4 regions of the Paenibacillus sp. sgz302191 genome follow, and region 4 is predicted to be linked to each of the others. Evidence: riboswitches for the same ligand, from Rfam matches in the RefSeq annotation. Region 4 holds a riboswitch; each other region holds the start of a gene.

Region 1 (3,220 bases), on a different contig from region 4:
AGGTCGCAACTCGAGTCAAAAGGGAGTCGATTGGCAGTTTACTACCTCTGACGCCCGGATCAAATTAAAACGTCTTTATCCACAATTTAAAGACTGATGATGTACTAGTAACAGTGCCGTAAGAAATACAATTGATATATATTTTTTTGTAGTTCTTTTCATAGGTTATTTGCCTTCTACTCTGCATGATAGGTTTTATAAGCAAAGAATGCAGCATCAGATGTTATTTTCTTTTCTGCAAGTTGCGAAGCAAAATTTTCTGACGCAATGGCCACATCTGTATAACCAATATACCACACGTCTTTTTCAATATTTTTCGGCCCCCATATATCGACAAACAAATTTTTGTTTTCATCAAAACTGGTTACTCTAAACCGAAACATACTTCGTACCCAATGCTTATTATCGCCGAAAAAAACGATAGAAGGTTCTGGTGTCACAGTGCCTTCAATTCGAATGTGATTTTGCTTCACCCACTCGACATACTTTTGGGCATCACCACTGACGTGCTTCGGAATATTAACGGTTTGTACGAAAGCATCCACCCAGTTTTGGTCTATTGTCTCGTAATCCACATTCAGTATCTGATTGCCAAACTGTGATACGAGTTTAACCCATCGATCGACTGTATCCCTAGAGTAATATCTGGAATCATGGATGATTTCCTTTGCAGTAAAACGGGTCAAATCCGTCTGAAACGGATGTTTATGTTCGTACATTTCATTGGGAATATCCTGTAGGATGTAAGGGAAATCACCACTATTCGACGGCAGATTTGTTGTGCGAATCGCGCGTCCCCAAGGATCTTTGGGGGCATTCGTGGATTGCTCCGCACTGGCAACGGCTTTTTCATCGACGGCCAGCGAATGACCTCCCTTAACAGTCAAAATGCGTTCAATTGTCGTTACCGCCTGAGCCCGTGTCGTCGGTTGGTCTTCCCCGAGCGTCCCCCTATCATCTAGACCGGTAATCAGACCGGCTTTGGTCGCTAGATACATCCACTTCGTGTCATCAATGTTCTTGTCGGCGGTTGCGGCCCTAACAGCCGTTCTGGCCATTTCTTGACGCGTCATCGGCGTGTTCCAATCCCCGCTCGTAAAATCGCTCCGCTTATAAATCCCCGCGTTGGTCGCCGCGTTAACGTAAGGCAAGTACCAGTCATTACCTTCGGTTACCCCTGAGATTGGAATATGAAGCGCGGTATCGACCATTTTGATAAACTCGGCGCGCGTCACTTTTGCATTCGGCCTGAAAGAGTTGTCCTGGTATCCGTCGACGTAGCCTTTTTGTACCGCGCCGGCGATGGTCGTCTCCGCCCAATGCCCTTTTGTGTCGCTGAAGCTGCCTGTAGAAGCCGTACCGGTGGCATTTGTTGTTTTCGTGCCTGGCGTAGCGGCGGTTGAATCAGCTTGGACATCGGGAATTGAACTTCCCAGTAGTGCAACAACTGCCAGTGATGTAATCAAGTGGGTTCTCATTTTTATACCTCTATAGTAAAAAAATTACTTTTCCGAAAATAAAAAACCAACTGCTTTTGGCGACCCGGCTGCCGTTTCCCCGAGGGAAGTCTAGCGACTTGTACCCCGTAGAAGTAGGCCCGTGGCTTTGCGTCCCTGTCTTTCGAACAGGTTTGCCTTTTCAATTCCACTTGGTTCTTAGGTATTTAAAACTATAAAAATAGTACATTAGATTTAATATGAGTTCCATATTAACCCATAAACTAACGTATTTCCACAAAAAAATTATACCTTGCGCTCAACGCGTTTGTTTTACACCCCCCGCTAATTAGCTTTACAGCTTTTAGGTGATCGCTACCTTCAAAAAAAGATTCATCGACACGCCCAAAATAAAAAGCCGCCCCCATCGTCGTAAGATGGTACGCGCTTTTCGGTCTGGCGTGCTAGAACCGGCGGCACATCTGCCTAGCAACGCAAAGAAAACCTGCAAAAGTGCAGGTTCTTGCTCGTTGATAGGCTGGCAATGAAACAATTCCTGCAAATGTGCAGGCTTTTCATCGAACACGTGGACCTCAGGCTCGTTTAAGCGAAAATTCCTGTATAATCGCAGGCTTTTCGCCAAAACGAGCCACTTTCATGGAAAAATCCTGCACTTTTGCAGGTTTTCGGGCTGCCTGTGCCTATGCCGATGCTGTGCCTACGCCGTGCCAATGCCAACACCCAGCCGCTTCATGAATGACCGCGCCCCAAATCAGCTCCCCCCTGGCTGCCCCAGCAAACGCCACCCAAGCCGCGCAGCTTCCAGCGCGCGGCGTTGCACCGCATGACGGCAGCCGGCCGACCATTCCACAATCTCCCGGAATCACTTGTTTCCGGGAAAAGGCACCATAACGGCCTTCAGCCATGTCACGGCCATCAGCATGTCCCCGAGCGGGTTCATATGTACGCCGTCGGTAGTCGAATCTTTGCCTGTTTCACTCGCGATAAAATCGATAAACGCTTGATGCGTGGGCACCAGGATCGCGTCGAACTGTCCGGCGAGCCGGTTGACGATGTCCACGTAAGGGCGCAGCAGCACGTTTCCCGTCGCATCCGGGTACTCCTTGATCACCGTAGGCTGCATGAGGATCGGGCGGCAGCTGGGTATTTGCTTCGTTTGTTCCAGCAAGTGACGGTATACCGCTTCGAATTTGTCGGGGTACACCTGCTCCGCATCCGGTGAGTCCAATTGCCGCCACACGTCGTTGATGCCGATCGAAACCGATACCCACTGCGGCCGGTGATCGAGCACATCGAGCGTCCACCGTTTTTCCAGGTCGGTCACGCGGTTGCCGGAAACGCCTTCATTTATGATTTTCAGCGAAAGATTCGGGTACGCCGCCGTCAAGTAATCGTGAATCAGGCGAACATAGCCCGACCCGAGCTTCAGGGGATCTTTTTTTCTTCCTTTGTCAGTGATGCTGTCGCCGATAAACACGATCTTGTCCTTGGCTTTAAACGGCACGGTAACGCCTCCTCATGTTGCCGCCGGCAAACGGGCGGCTTTTTACCCCCTCATCCTACGCCGGGTTGTCTGCCAAGTCAATGCGGCCGGCGGCCGAAGGTAGCATCGACCTATATATCGGATACAATCCCCCCCACAGCATGAAAGCGGTTAATTGTAAGCTGAAAATGGCAATATCCGCGATAAAAGCCAGCGAAAATAAAGGAGCGTGCCGCATTGCAAATCCAGCCCTATATGACGCCTTACAAATTGGGCGCAC
Region 2 (3,220 bases), on a different contig from region 4:
CCTGAGCGCCGACTTAATAAACCATGAGCGTTGCCTGAGGGTTTCCTGAGTCCGGCTTCCGTCGCATGAAACGCAAAAAAACTGCAGTTGTCTGCAGTTTGGCAAAGTCCGGCTGCTGTCAGGGAACAACACCAGCCTGTTTATTTTTCATATCCGTTAGGGTTGTTGAATTGCCAGCGCCAGGCGTCCGTGCACATGTCTTCAACGCCTTTCTCGGCAAGCCAGCCTAATTGCTCGCGCGCTTTCGTTGTGTCCGCATAGCACGTAGCCACATCCCCCGGCCTGCGCTCCTCGATGCTGTACGATATTACTTTTCCGGAAGCTTTTTGAAAGGCTTCGACCATTTCAAGCACGCTATAACCCCGGCCGGTACCGAGATTATACGCCTCGATCCCGCTCCTGGACAGCAGTTGTTCCAATGCTTTTAAATGCCCTTTGGCCAGATCGCTGACGTGAATATAATCCCTGACTCCGGTTCCGTCTACGGTCGGATAATCGTTCCCGTATACCCGCAGCTTTTCCAGTTTGCCGATAGCCACTTGGCTCACATACGGCATCAGATTGTTCGGCACGCCGTTCGGATCTTCCCCGATTCGTCCGCTGGGGTGCGCTCCGACCGGATTAAAATACCGCAGCAGCGATATGCTCCAGCTGTGATCCGAGATGTACAAGTCCTGCAAAATCCGCTCGATCATAAGCTTCGTTTGACCGTATGGATTCGTCGCGCCGAGCGGAAAATGTTCGTGAATCGGCACCTGCTCAGGCACCCCGTAGACAGTTGCCGAGGAGCTGAACACCAATTTGCGGACATCGTATTTTTGCATGACATTGCACAGAATTAATGTGCCGGTAATATTGTTGTGGTAGTAAGATAAAGGAAAAGAGACCGATTCCCCCACTGCCTTTAACCCCGCAAAATGGATCACCGCTTCGATCGAATGCTCGCGAAACACCTGTTCCAGCCCCGCATAGTCGAGCAAATCCAATTGATAAAACGCAAAATCCTTCCCCGTCAGCTCACGGACCCGCTCAAGCGCCTCCGGCTTGCTATTCATCAGATTGTCGACAACGACGATCTCATAACCCTTGTCAAGCAGTTCAACACAGGTATGGCTGCCAATATAACCTGCTCCGCCAGTTACTAGAATGGACATGATTTCCGTTCCTCCAATTTACGATTTCATTGCGCCGGCGCATCTGCATGCAGCCTTTTTCCAACTTAATGGATTTATGCCATTTTAGCAAATACCAAAAAAACGCCCCACCCTTCTCAAGGAAAAGGATCAGTGCGCTCCGGTAACAAATGCATGATTACACAACGACTTTGCCGGACAGGTCATTATTGGCAGCCCCGGCGTTGATGTTCGTATATTTGGTTAACCCTCTGTCCAACTGTGCGAATGACCCTAAATAAGCTTGCACTTCACCAATTGTTAACCCCAAGCTGCGAGCCTCGCGAATCATTTCTACCCAGTCTGAATCCAAGGGATTGCGTTCCATACCCAATTGCACAAATACTTTGGACATACTATTACCTCCAATGTGAAGTTTGTTTGCAAAAAACCATCTATTAACGGTTTAATAGATTGGGTCGGTTGCACCACTAACTCCACATGCTCCAGGTGCCCACATACGGCGCATGTATCAAAGTATTCCCATAATTAATTATCCAATTGCGGAATAGATCTCAAGGCCTAAGACTGAAACATTTCTCATCAACCTAAGCCTATTATACAACGACCTTCTCCTAAATTCCACCAAAAAATTTGAAAAAAAACTGCTAGGTCATTATTTTTTAGGAAAATGATACTAATGTATCCGCAATAGATAAGTAATTAGTAGGATGCTTACTTGTTGTTTTCCTGGTTTTTCTTCCATTTGCTGAATTCCAAAAATTCGCGAAACTGCTCCTTCGTTACTCCCGAATCCATCGCCTCTTTGACTAAATCCTGCCACTGGCTGTCCAGTTCTTCTAGCACTTTCGGCTGTTCTCCGTGCAGGATCAAGTCGAGCGGCACGTCAAGCGCAACCGCAATTTTTTCCAAAAATTGAATGGACGGATTTTTCTGAATATCTCTTTCCATATTGCTTAAATAAGATTTGGCGACTTCAGCCTTGGCAGCAAGCTCAGATAAGCTGAGTTTTTTTTCTAGCCGTAATCTTTGAATCCTTTTACCAATCACACTTATCATCTTCCTTTTTGCTTTATTCACCATGTTTACGCATATTATAGCAAAGTACCCCTGCCCAGACTATCGCTATATTTTCCAACCGCATACAATTTTCAGAAAAGAAAAAATGCATCTGCACAAAAATGGAGAAATAAAAGCGGTTAAACTTCTATTTGCCATTTAAGGAGATGCATTTCGAAGGCCTACCCCCGGTGTCCGGCGGGTTGCACAAAACAAACTTCGCCCGCCGGACTCTCAGCGCCGCCGTTCACTCGCCGGGGTTCGTCAAGCGCCATTTGTTAAACTCAAGGAATTCTTTAAACTGGTGCTTGTTAATACCGGATGACATAGCTTCTTTAATAAGCTGATACCATTCCTGATCCAGTTCTGCGACATTCGTTTCCGGAGCTTCTTGATCAAGAAACCTGTCTACAGGCACCTTCAGAACGGAGGCGATTTTCTCGAGAAATTGTATCGACGGGTTCTTTTGAACATCACGTTCCAAATTGCTTATATATGATTTGGCCACGCCGGCCCGCTCTGCCAGCTCGGACAGAGACAATCCCTTTTCCTTGCGAAGCTGCTGTACTCGAGTTCCTATCATCAAGATCTTCCTTTTTTTAACGATGTAATATATTCCATGCTATCTGACAGCCGCTTTGTGCCGTAATGTGCTTTTCATACAATCGATAACTCTCGTCTGCTCCTCTTCCATCATCCCGGACCCTGATGGCAAGCATAAGCCGGTGTTAAACAATTTCTCGGAAACACTTTCGTTCTCCGCATGCCGGTAATATGCCGCTCCCCCAAAAAGAGGCTGCAGATGAAGCGGTTTCCAAACCGGACGGGCTTCGATGTTTTCTGCTGTCATTGCTTCGAGTATGGATTTGACGCTTACGCCATGTTGTTCCTCATCCAGGGTGATCACGGTAAGCCATCGGTTCGACCTTGTGTTCTCCAATTCAGGCATAAATTGTATGCCCGGGATGCCGGATAGGCCCTGCCGGTACTTTTCGAAAATGGCTCTTCGAGCACTCACCCGCTCATCC
Region 3 (3,220 bases), on a different contig from region 4:
TTTTCATTCATTGCCGCATTAATTACTGGGCACTTATTCATGGACTATCTTGGGCATGAAACCCCTTTACTATACCCATTATATGTTGAAGGTTTTAGTGCGAATATTATCTATCTGGGAGATCCTTGGATATGGGTGCCACTTTTAATAGGACTGCTCTTTGTATTGTTTAGACCCGGAGGCAAGAGAATGTTGTATTTGCTATTGGTCTTTGTATTTGGCTATCTGGGATTAAGGAGTTATTCCAAATGGAACACCGATGCAATGATAAGGACACTATACGAAGATCAAACTTCTACTCAATATCAGGTTAGTCCTCGAACAACGAATTTATTTAATAAGTACAATCCGATGAATTGGCTATATTGGTCATTTGATGTTGTAGGAGAATATAGGGTTATCAAGGGGACGGTGTCGCTATTCGGAAATGCCGTAGACACACAATTTAATGTTATCTTTTCGAAACCGGGAATTGTAAAAGAAGCTTATAGTACGATCTACCGGGAGAGCACTTTGGATAATGAAAAATATTTACCGGTACTTTACTACAAAAATACTCCACAAGGAAAGTTTATTTATGCCGGTAGCCCAGATCAGATGGAAGTATTTCAATTTATTAATGACAAGTGGATTAAAGTTATAAGACACGACTAACTCAAGTTTCCTATTGTAACTGTCCAGGGTCGTAAACTCTGGACTGCAGTCTGAAGCCGCCCGGCTTGCGCATGAGAACTATTCATAAGCTCGCATGCCTGCTATGATTTCTCTCGCAACCTCGGCATCGTCGAAAGGAATCTTCACGCCGTTCCATACTTGATATTTCTCACGCACATTGCTCAGAATGAGCACGCAAGCGTCACAGTCGTCGCCCGCTTCGTGCAGCGCTTGCGCTATCGCCTCGCGGTGATCCTGCTGAACGTAACCTTCCCCCACAGCACCTCTTAAGAAAAATTCCATGAAATTGAAAAAAATGGGACGAATTAAATTTTATAAATTTTGACCCGTATGAGTATTCAGTGAGATTAGTGAAGGTAGAAAGAAGTTTATGGAGAAAAATGATCGAATTTACATGGGAATTTGATTATGTTAACGGGAATATAGAATGGCATATTTTTAACAAATCAAATGGTCTTTGCTTTAAATTCTTCCGTGATCAATCCCTATAAATAAAGCTTTTGGGAAACCAATTTCCTCCAATGCTCAAACATGGAAATGAGGGTCTCTTGATCGTCTCGGTCAGAACCACCTAGAATCATTCGATCAAGTCCGTATCTACCCTGTAAGTCATCTAGGACGGCCCTTACAATTGAAAGAGCCAGATCGTCGTTAATATCGTTTGGTTGAAGTGGTAGGGCATCCTCCATTTTTAGATCAACTCCTGTAATTCAAAAAAAAAGACTTCACTGCAGCTAGTGGGAAATTTTCCTAATACTTATCGAGCTTATTACGATATATATCAAAATTCTCATCATCGAAGCAAACAAAATAAACCTCATCGATCTAGTGTGCCGCTATCGTCCAGGCCGGTGATCAGCCCGGCTTTCGTCGCAAGGTACATCCACTTCTTGTCATCCAAGTTCTTGTCGCCAGTAGCCGCCCGAACCGCTATGCGCGCCATTTCTTGACGCGTCATCGGCGTATTCCAATCCCCGCTCGTGAAGTCGCTCCACTCATGAATCCCCGCGGTGACCGCCGCGTTAATGTATGGCAAATACCAGTCACTGCCGCTGGCGGTGCCGGAAACCGAAAGATGAAGCGCGGTATCGACCATTTTGATAAACTCGGCGCGCGTCACTTTTTCGTTCGGTTTGAAAGAATGGTCTTGATAGCCGTCGACATAGCCTTTTTGAATGGCTCCAGCGATGGTCGTTTCCGCCCAATGTCCTTTCGTGTCGCTGAAGCTGCCTGTGGAAGCCGTACCGGCGGTAGTTATCGCTTTTGTTCCCGGCGCAGCAGTGGTAGAATCGGCCCCGGCAGCGTGAATGGAAGTTCCGAGTAGTGCGGCAGTTACTAGTGATGCAATCCAATATACTTTCATTTGTATACCCCCAAAGGAATGAATTTACTTTTCTCAAATCAAAAAACCAACCGATTTCGGCAACCCGGCTGCCGTTTCTCCGAAAAATGTCTTACGACATATCCCTCGTAGAAGTAGGCCCGTGGCTTTGCGTCCCTGTCTTTCGAACAGGTTTGCCTTTTCGTGTTCAGTTGGTTCATAGGCATTTAAAACTATAAAAATAGTACATAAGATTTAATACAAGTCCCATATTAACCCATAATCTAACATATTTCCACAAAATATTTATTTCTTGCACCTACTTGAACACGCGCCGATCTTTTTCTTTCTTCATCATAGCTTAGAGCTACGTTTGAGCAAGTGTCATAATTAAGTCTTGACCAAATATGTTAAATTATGTAATATTTTCTTTGTAAGCATTAGATGTAAATTCGTTTTTCATCATCACTTTTGTAAAATCCATTCATTTGTCAAAGGAGATGGGAAGGTTGAGTAGACGTTACTTAATTAAAAACGGCTGCGTTTTGACGATGGACAAATCTTTAGGGGATTTTAAGAAAGCGGACATTTTAGTAGAAGACTCTGTCATTGCAACGATTCAAGAAGATCTCGAAGTATCGGATTGTGAAATGGTCGACGCAACGGATATGATTGTCATGCCGGGATTGGTGGATACCCATCGGCACGTTTGGGAATCTTTGGTGCGAACTATAGGCACCGACTGGTCGTTGCCTACCTATTTGCAAAACATTTATTATGGCGGGTTTGGAAGCAGGCTGCGGCCCGCGGATTGTTATGCCGCTAACCTGTTGGGAGCTTTGGAAGCGCTCAATGCCGGCGTAACCACTCTTTTGGATTGGACGATGATTTATTCTCCCGATCATGCGGACGAATTGATTCGCGGCTTGCAGCATTCCGGCATTCGTGCCGTGTTCGCGTACGGAGCCTCCGGTGAAACCGAATATTGGAACCGTGATAGCAAAAAAATGGTTACTGACGATGTGCGCCGCGTAAAACAGCAGTATTTTTCCTCCGATGATCAATTATTAACGATGGGGTTAGCCATTAGAGGACCGGAATTTAGTCACTGGGATACATCGGTTCAGGAAATCGAGCTTGCCAGAGAACTGGGTGCGGTATGTTCCATGCATATTGGTTTTGGCAGTTGGGGGCCGGATGACCGATCCGTTGAAAAGCTATGTA
Region 4 (3,220 bases):
GGCGCGGATGTGTTCAACGTCCATGCAGCCGGCGGCAAGCGGATGATGGAAGCGGCTCTCGAGGGCGTGGACAAAGCCCTCGCTCCGGGAGCGGGACGCCCGATTGTCATCGGCGTCACCCAGCTGACCAGCACCGGCCAGCAGGTGCTGAACGAAGAAATCGGCCTGACAGGCACTGTCGAGCAGGCCGTGCTTCGCTATGCCCGCCTGGCGCAGTCGGCTGGGCTGCAGGGCGTCGTTGCGTCACCGCTTGAAGTGACGCAAATCAAAGCGGCGTGCGGTGACGCATTCGTCACCGTAACGCCGGGCATTCGCCCTGCGGGCGCCGATATCGGCGACCAGACGCGCGTCATGACGCCGGCTGAGGCGTTCGCGCAGGGCACCGATTTTGTCGTGATCGGCCGCCCGATTACGGCGGCGGCCGATCCCAGAGCGGCGATGGAGTCGATCATCGCCTCCGTCGCGCTTTGACGGGCCTGCCCCTACATTCGAAAGGAACGGTGTGAGAGAACATGAGTCAGCTTGAAACGATAGCGAAGCGAGTTGCTTCCTCATTATTGGAGATAGGAGCGGTAACGCTTCGCCCGCAGCAGCCTTTTACGTGGACATCGGGCCTCAAGTCGCCGATTTATTGCGATAACCGGCTGACCATGTCTCATCCGGCTATACGCGAGCTGATTGCAGACAGTTTTGTGCTGCTGATCAAGGAAAAGTTTCCGCAAGCCGAAGTGGTCGCCGGCACGGCGACTGCCGGCATTCCTCACGCGGCATGGGTCGCACAGAAGCTGGGCCTGCCCATGATATACGTCCGTGACAAAGCCAAAGGCCACGGCAAGGAGAACCTGATCGAGGGGACTGTTAAGCCCGGTCAGCAAGTCATCGTGATCGAAGACCTGATCTCAACCGGCGGAAGCTCGCTGAAAGCGGCTTTGGCCGTTAACGATGCGGGGGCGAAAGCATTGGGCGTTCTCGCGATCTTTTCCTATCAATTGGATAAGGCGGCGGACGCTTTCCGGGAAGCCGGAATGCCGCTTCATACGCTTTCCAATTATACGAAGCTGCTTGAAGTAGCTTTGGAGCAAGGAGCAATCAAAGAAGAAGACATGGAACTCCTCCGCTCCTGGCGGGCAAATCCGGCTCAATTCGGACTGTAATCTTGCGCAGAAATTGACGATTTAGGATAAATGGCCTATACTGAAGGGGCGCAAAGTTCTGCCTGACATCTGCGAAACGGCAAACGGCGCGAAAGCGTCTGACGCAAAGCTACAGGGGCTAATCGGCTTGCAGCCGTACGCCAGCCAGCTACCGAACGGTGAGAGGAGGAAGATTATGAGCGTAAATGCCCCGCTATCCGCGGTCGGAAGCGGCAATGCTTTGCAGCAAGCAGTCGGACTGCAGCTGCTGAAAAAAATCAATAATACGCAAACGGCGCAAGCAAGCGTGATGCTGGAAGATTTCGCGAAATCCCAGCAGCAAGTTGCGGCGGCCGCCGCTTCAGTCACCCCCCACTTGGGGAGCAGCATCGACATTCGTGTATAATTGCACAAAGCCGGGAAGCTCTACCTTTTCGAAAAGGAGAGCTTCTTTTTTTGTGGCTTGGCGCGCACCGGATTAATACTTGCTCGTTAAGGCCTAATTGGTCTGGCAACGTAGAATGAGCCTCGCATTTACGAGTTTGTCGCGCAATATTCTTGCAAAAACCCCCATGACGTCGTGGACATCACCCCACAGAATGAAAATAATTCAGGTCTATTGTGTCTATTTTCGTATAAAGTGGAGCATTTTGCGCTTTGACGAGCTTGCCGTGGTAAATTCCTGCAGAACGCGGAGCATTTTGCGCATTGACGATCTTGTCGTGGTATTATCCTGTAGAAAGTAGTGCTTTTAGCACTTTGACGAGCTTGCCGCGAAAAATTCCTGCAAAAGTGCAGTTTTTTTCGTATTAACGAGCTTGCCGTGGTAAATTCCTGCAAAAGTACAGTTTTTTTCGCCCATATACGGGGTTAGCGCCAGTTTGGTCGGAAATTCCTGCACAATCGCAGGCTTTTCCTCCAAACGAGCCGTATCCATCGAAAAAGCCTGTACTTTTGCAGGTTTTGCTGGAGCTATGCCTCTTTTCAAACGGCTGGGCCGTTCTAATTGGGTGGGGATAGAGTGCCTTCCCGCAGTTAAAGCCGACAATGTACATCTTACCAACAAGCGAGGGCGGGCGGGGGATGCGATTACGATGCGGCTCCAGTCAGGCGAAGCCGTTTCTCAACGCCCGCAAATCTCAGGCGCGCGTTGTGTCGCCGACGCATGTCGACGCTCAAAAAAGCATAAAGAAAAAAGAAACTTATGGCAACCTGGTTGTTGATAAGTTTCTTTTTTTGGGGTATGATGCGAGTATTGAAATGATAACAATTCTCAACTCGGGCGGAGAACTCGGGAAGCGTCCTTACAGGCTGTTTGTGCCGGCCCGAGCATGACGCGGATCGATCGCACTGCGTGCGGTGTTGCGCGGCATGACGCCGGTCGACCACGACCACCCAGCGACAACCCGCAGCAGAAAAGGCTGCTGGTGGCCGCTAGCCGTCGAGCGTTTCGGCAGCAGCTACAGCCCGCAGAGGAATAGGCTGCTGGTGGCCGGCAGCCGTTGAGCGTTTCGGAGGCAGCTACAGCCAGCAGCGGAGCTTAGGTTGGTTGAGGCGCCGACAACATGTCGATGAAAGCTTGCAGCGCTTGGGACATCCATTTTTTGGGGTGGATGAGCAGTTGCAGGTCCACGCTTAAATTCGGATGAGCGATCGGGATGACGGCAAGCTGCTTGCGTGCCAGTTCGGATTCCACGGCGATCCGGGGCAGCAGGGCGATGCCTAGCCCGTTCATGGCGCACTGCTTGATCGCTTCCAGGTTGCCCAGCTCAAATCCGATGCGAAAAGGGATGCTCTGGTCTTTCAGCAGCTTTTCGAACAAGTTGCGGTATATGCAGCTTTCTTCCGTGACGATAAATTCGTTATGCCCAAGATCGGCCAGCGCAACCTGCTCAGCCAGCGCCAGCGGGTGGCTGGGAGGGGCGACCAGCACGAGCGGTTCTTCCCGAACTTTGATGCAGCGAAGCTGGGTGTCGGCGGGATATTGGTCGAGGATGAGCCCGACATCGTAATCGCCCTCTTTTACTTTCGCAATCAGCGACGTTTCATCGTCCGGCAAAAGTTGGATGCTTAAACCGGGGAATTGC

Evidence for each region. Region 4 has a riboswitch for cyclic di-GMP ahead of AC3G2T_RS10780 (putative motility protein). Riboswitches for the same ligand answer to the same signal wherever they lie in the genome.
Region 1: linked by a shared signal. The riboswitch ahead of AC3G2T_RS08580 (S-layer homology domain-containing protein) and the one ahead of AC3G2T_RS10780 (putative motility protein) in region 4 are both predicted to bind cyclic di-GMP.
Region 2: linked by a shared signal. The riboswitch ahead of AC3G2T_RS14105 (anti-repressor SinI family protein) and the one ahead of AC3G2T_RS10780 (putative motility protein) in region 4 are both predicted to bind cyclic di-GMP.
Region 3: linked by a shared signal. The riboswitch ahead of AC3G2T_RS16020 (S-layer homology domain-containing protein) and the one ahead of AC3G2T_RS10780 (putative motility protein) in region 4 are both predicted to bind cyclic di-GMP.

The regions. Positions count from the first base shown of each region.
Region 1 covers NZ_JBYLHY010000005.1:20-3,239, forward strand. Annotated here, with positions in the region: gene AC3G2T_RS08580 (S-layer homology domain-containing protein) at 177-1,466, opposite strand; cyclic di-GMP riboswitch class I at 1,534-1,645, opposite strand; gene AC3G2T_RS08585 (SGNH/GDSL hydrolase family protein) at 2,320-2,961, opposite strand; gene AC3G2T_RS08590 (glycoside hydrolase family protein) at 3,178-3,220, shown strand, end outside.
Region 2 covers NZ_JBYLHY010000008.1:150,256-153,475, reverse strand. Annotated here, with positions in the region: gene galE (UDP-glucose 4-epimerase GalE) at 141-1,154, opposite strand; gene AC3G2T_RS14105 (anti-repressor SinI family protein) at 1,312-1,527, opposite strand; cyclic di-GMP riboswitch class II at 1,581-1,664, opposite strand; gene AC3G2T_RS14100 (helix-turn-helix domain-containing protein) at 1,848-2,183, opposite strand; gene AC3G2T_RS14095 (helix-turn-helix domain-containing protein) at 2,440-2,775, opposite strand; gene AC3G2T_RS14090 (DegT/DnrJ/EryC1/StrS family aminotransferase) at 2,815-3,220, opposite strand, start outside.
Region 3 covers NZ_JBYLHY010000009.1:294,160-297,379, forward strand. Annotated here, with positions in the region: gene AC3G2T_RS16010 (metal-dependent hydrolase) at 1-654, shown strand, start outside; gene AC3G2T_RS16015 (hypothetical protein) at 733-933, opposite strand; gene AC3G2T_RS16020 (S-layer homology domain-containing protein) at 1,493-2,038, opposite strand; cyclic di-GMP riboswitch class I at 2,094-2,205, opposite strand; gene AC3G2T_RS16025 (amidohydrolase family protein) at 2,497-3,220, shown strand, end outside.
Region 4 covers NZ_JBYLHY010000006.1:105,095-108,314, reverse strand. Annotated here, with positions in the region: gene pyrF (orotidine-5'-phosphate decarboxylase) at 1-471, shown strand, start outside; gene pyrE (orotate phosphoribosyltransferase) at 513-1,154, shown strand; cyclic di-GMP riboswitch class I at 1,223-1,310, shown strand; gene AC3G2T_RS10780 (putative motility protein) at 1,330-1,539, shown strand; gene AC3G2T_RS10775 (hypothetical protein) at 1,885-2,181, opposite strand; gene AC3G2T_RS10770 (LysR family transcriptional regulator) at 2,674-3,220, opposite strand, start outside.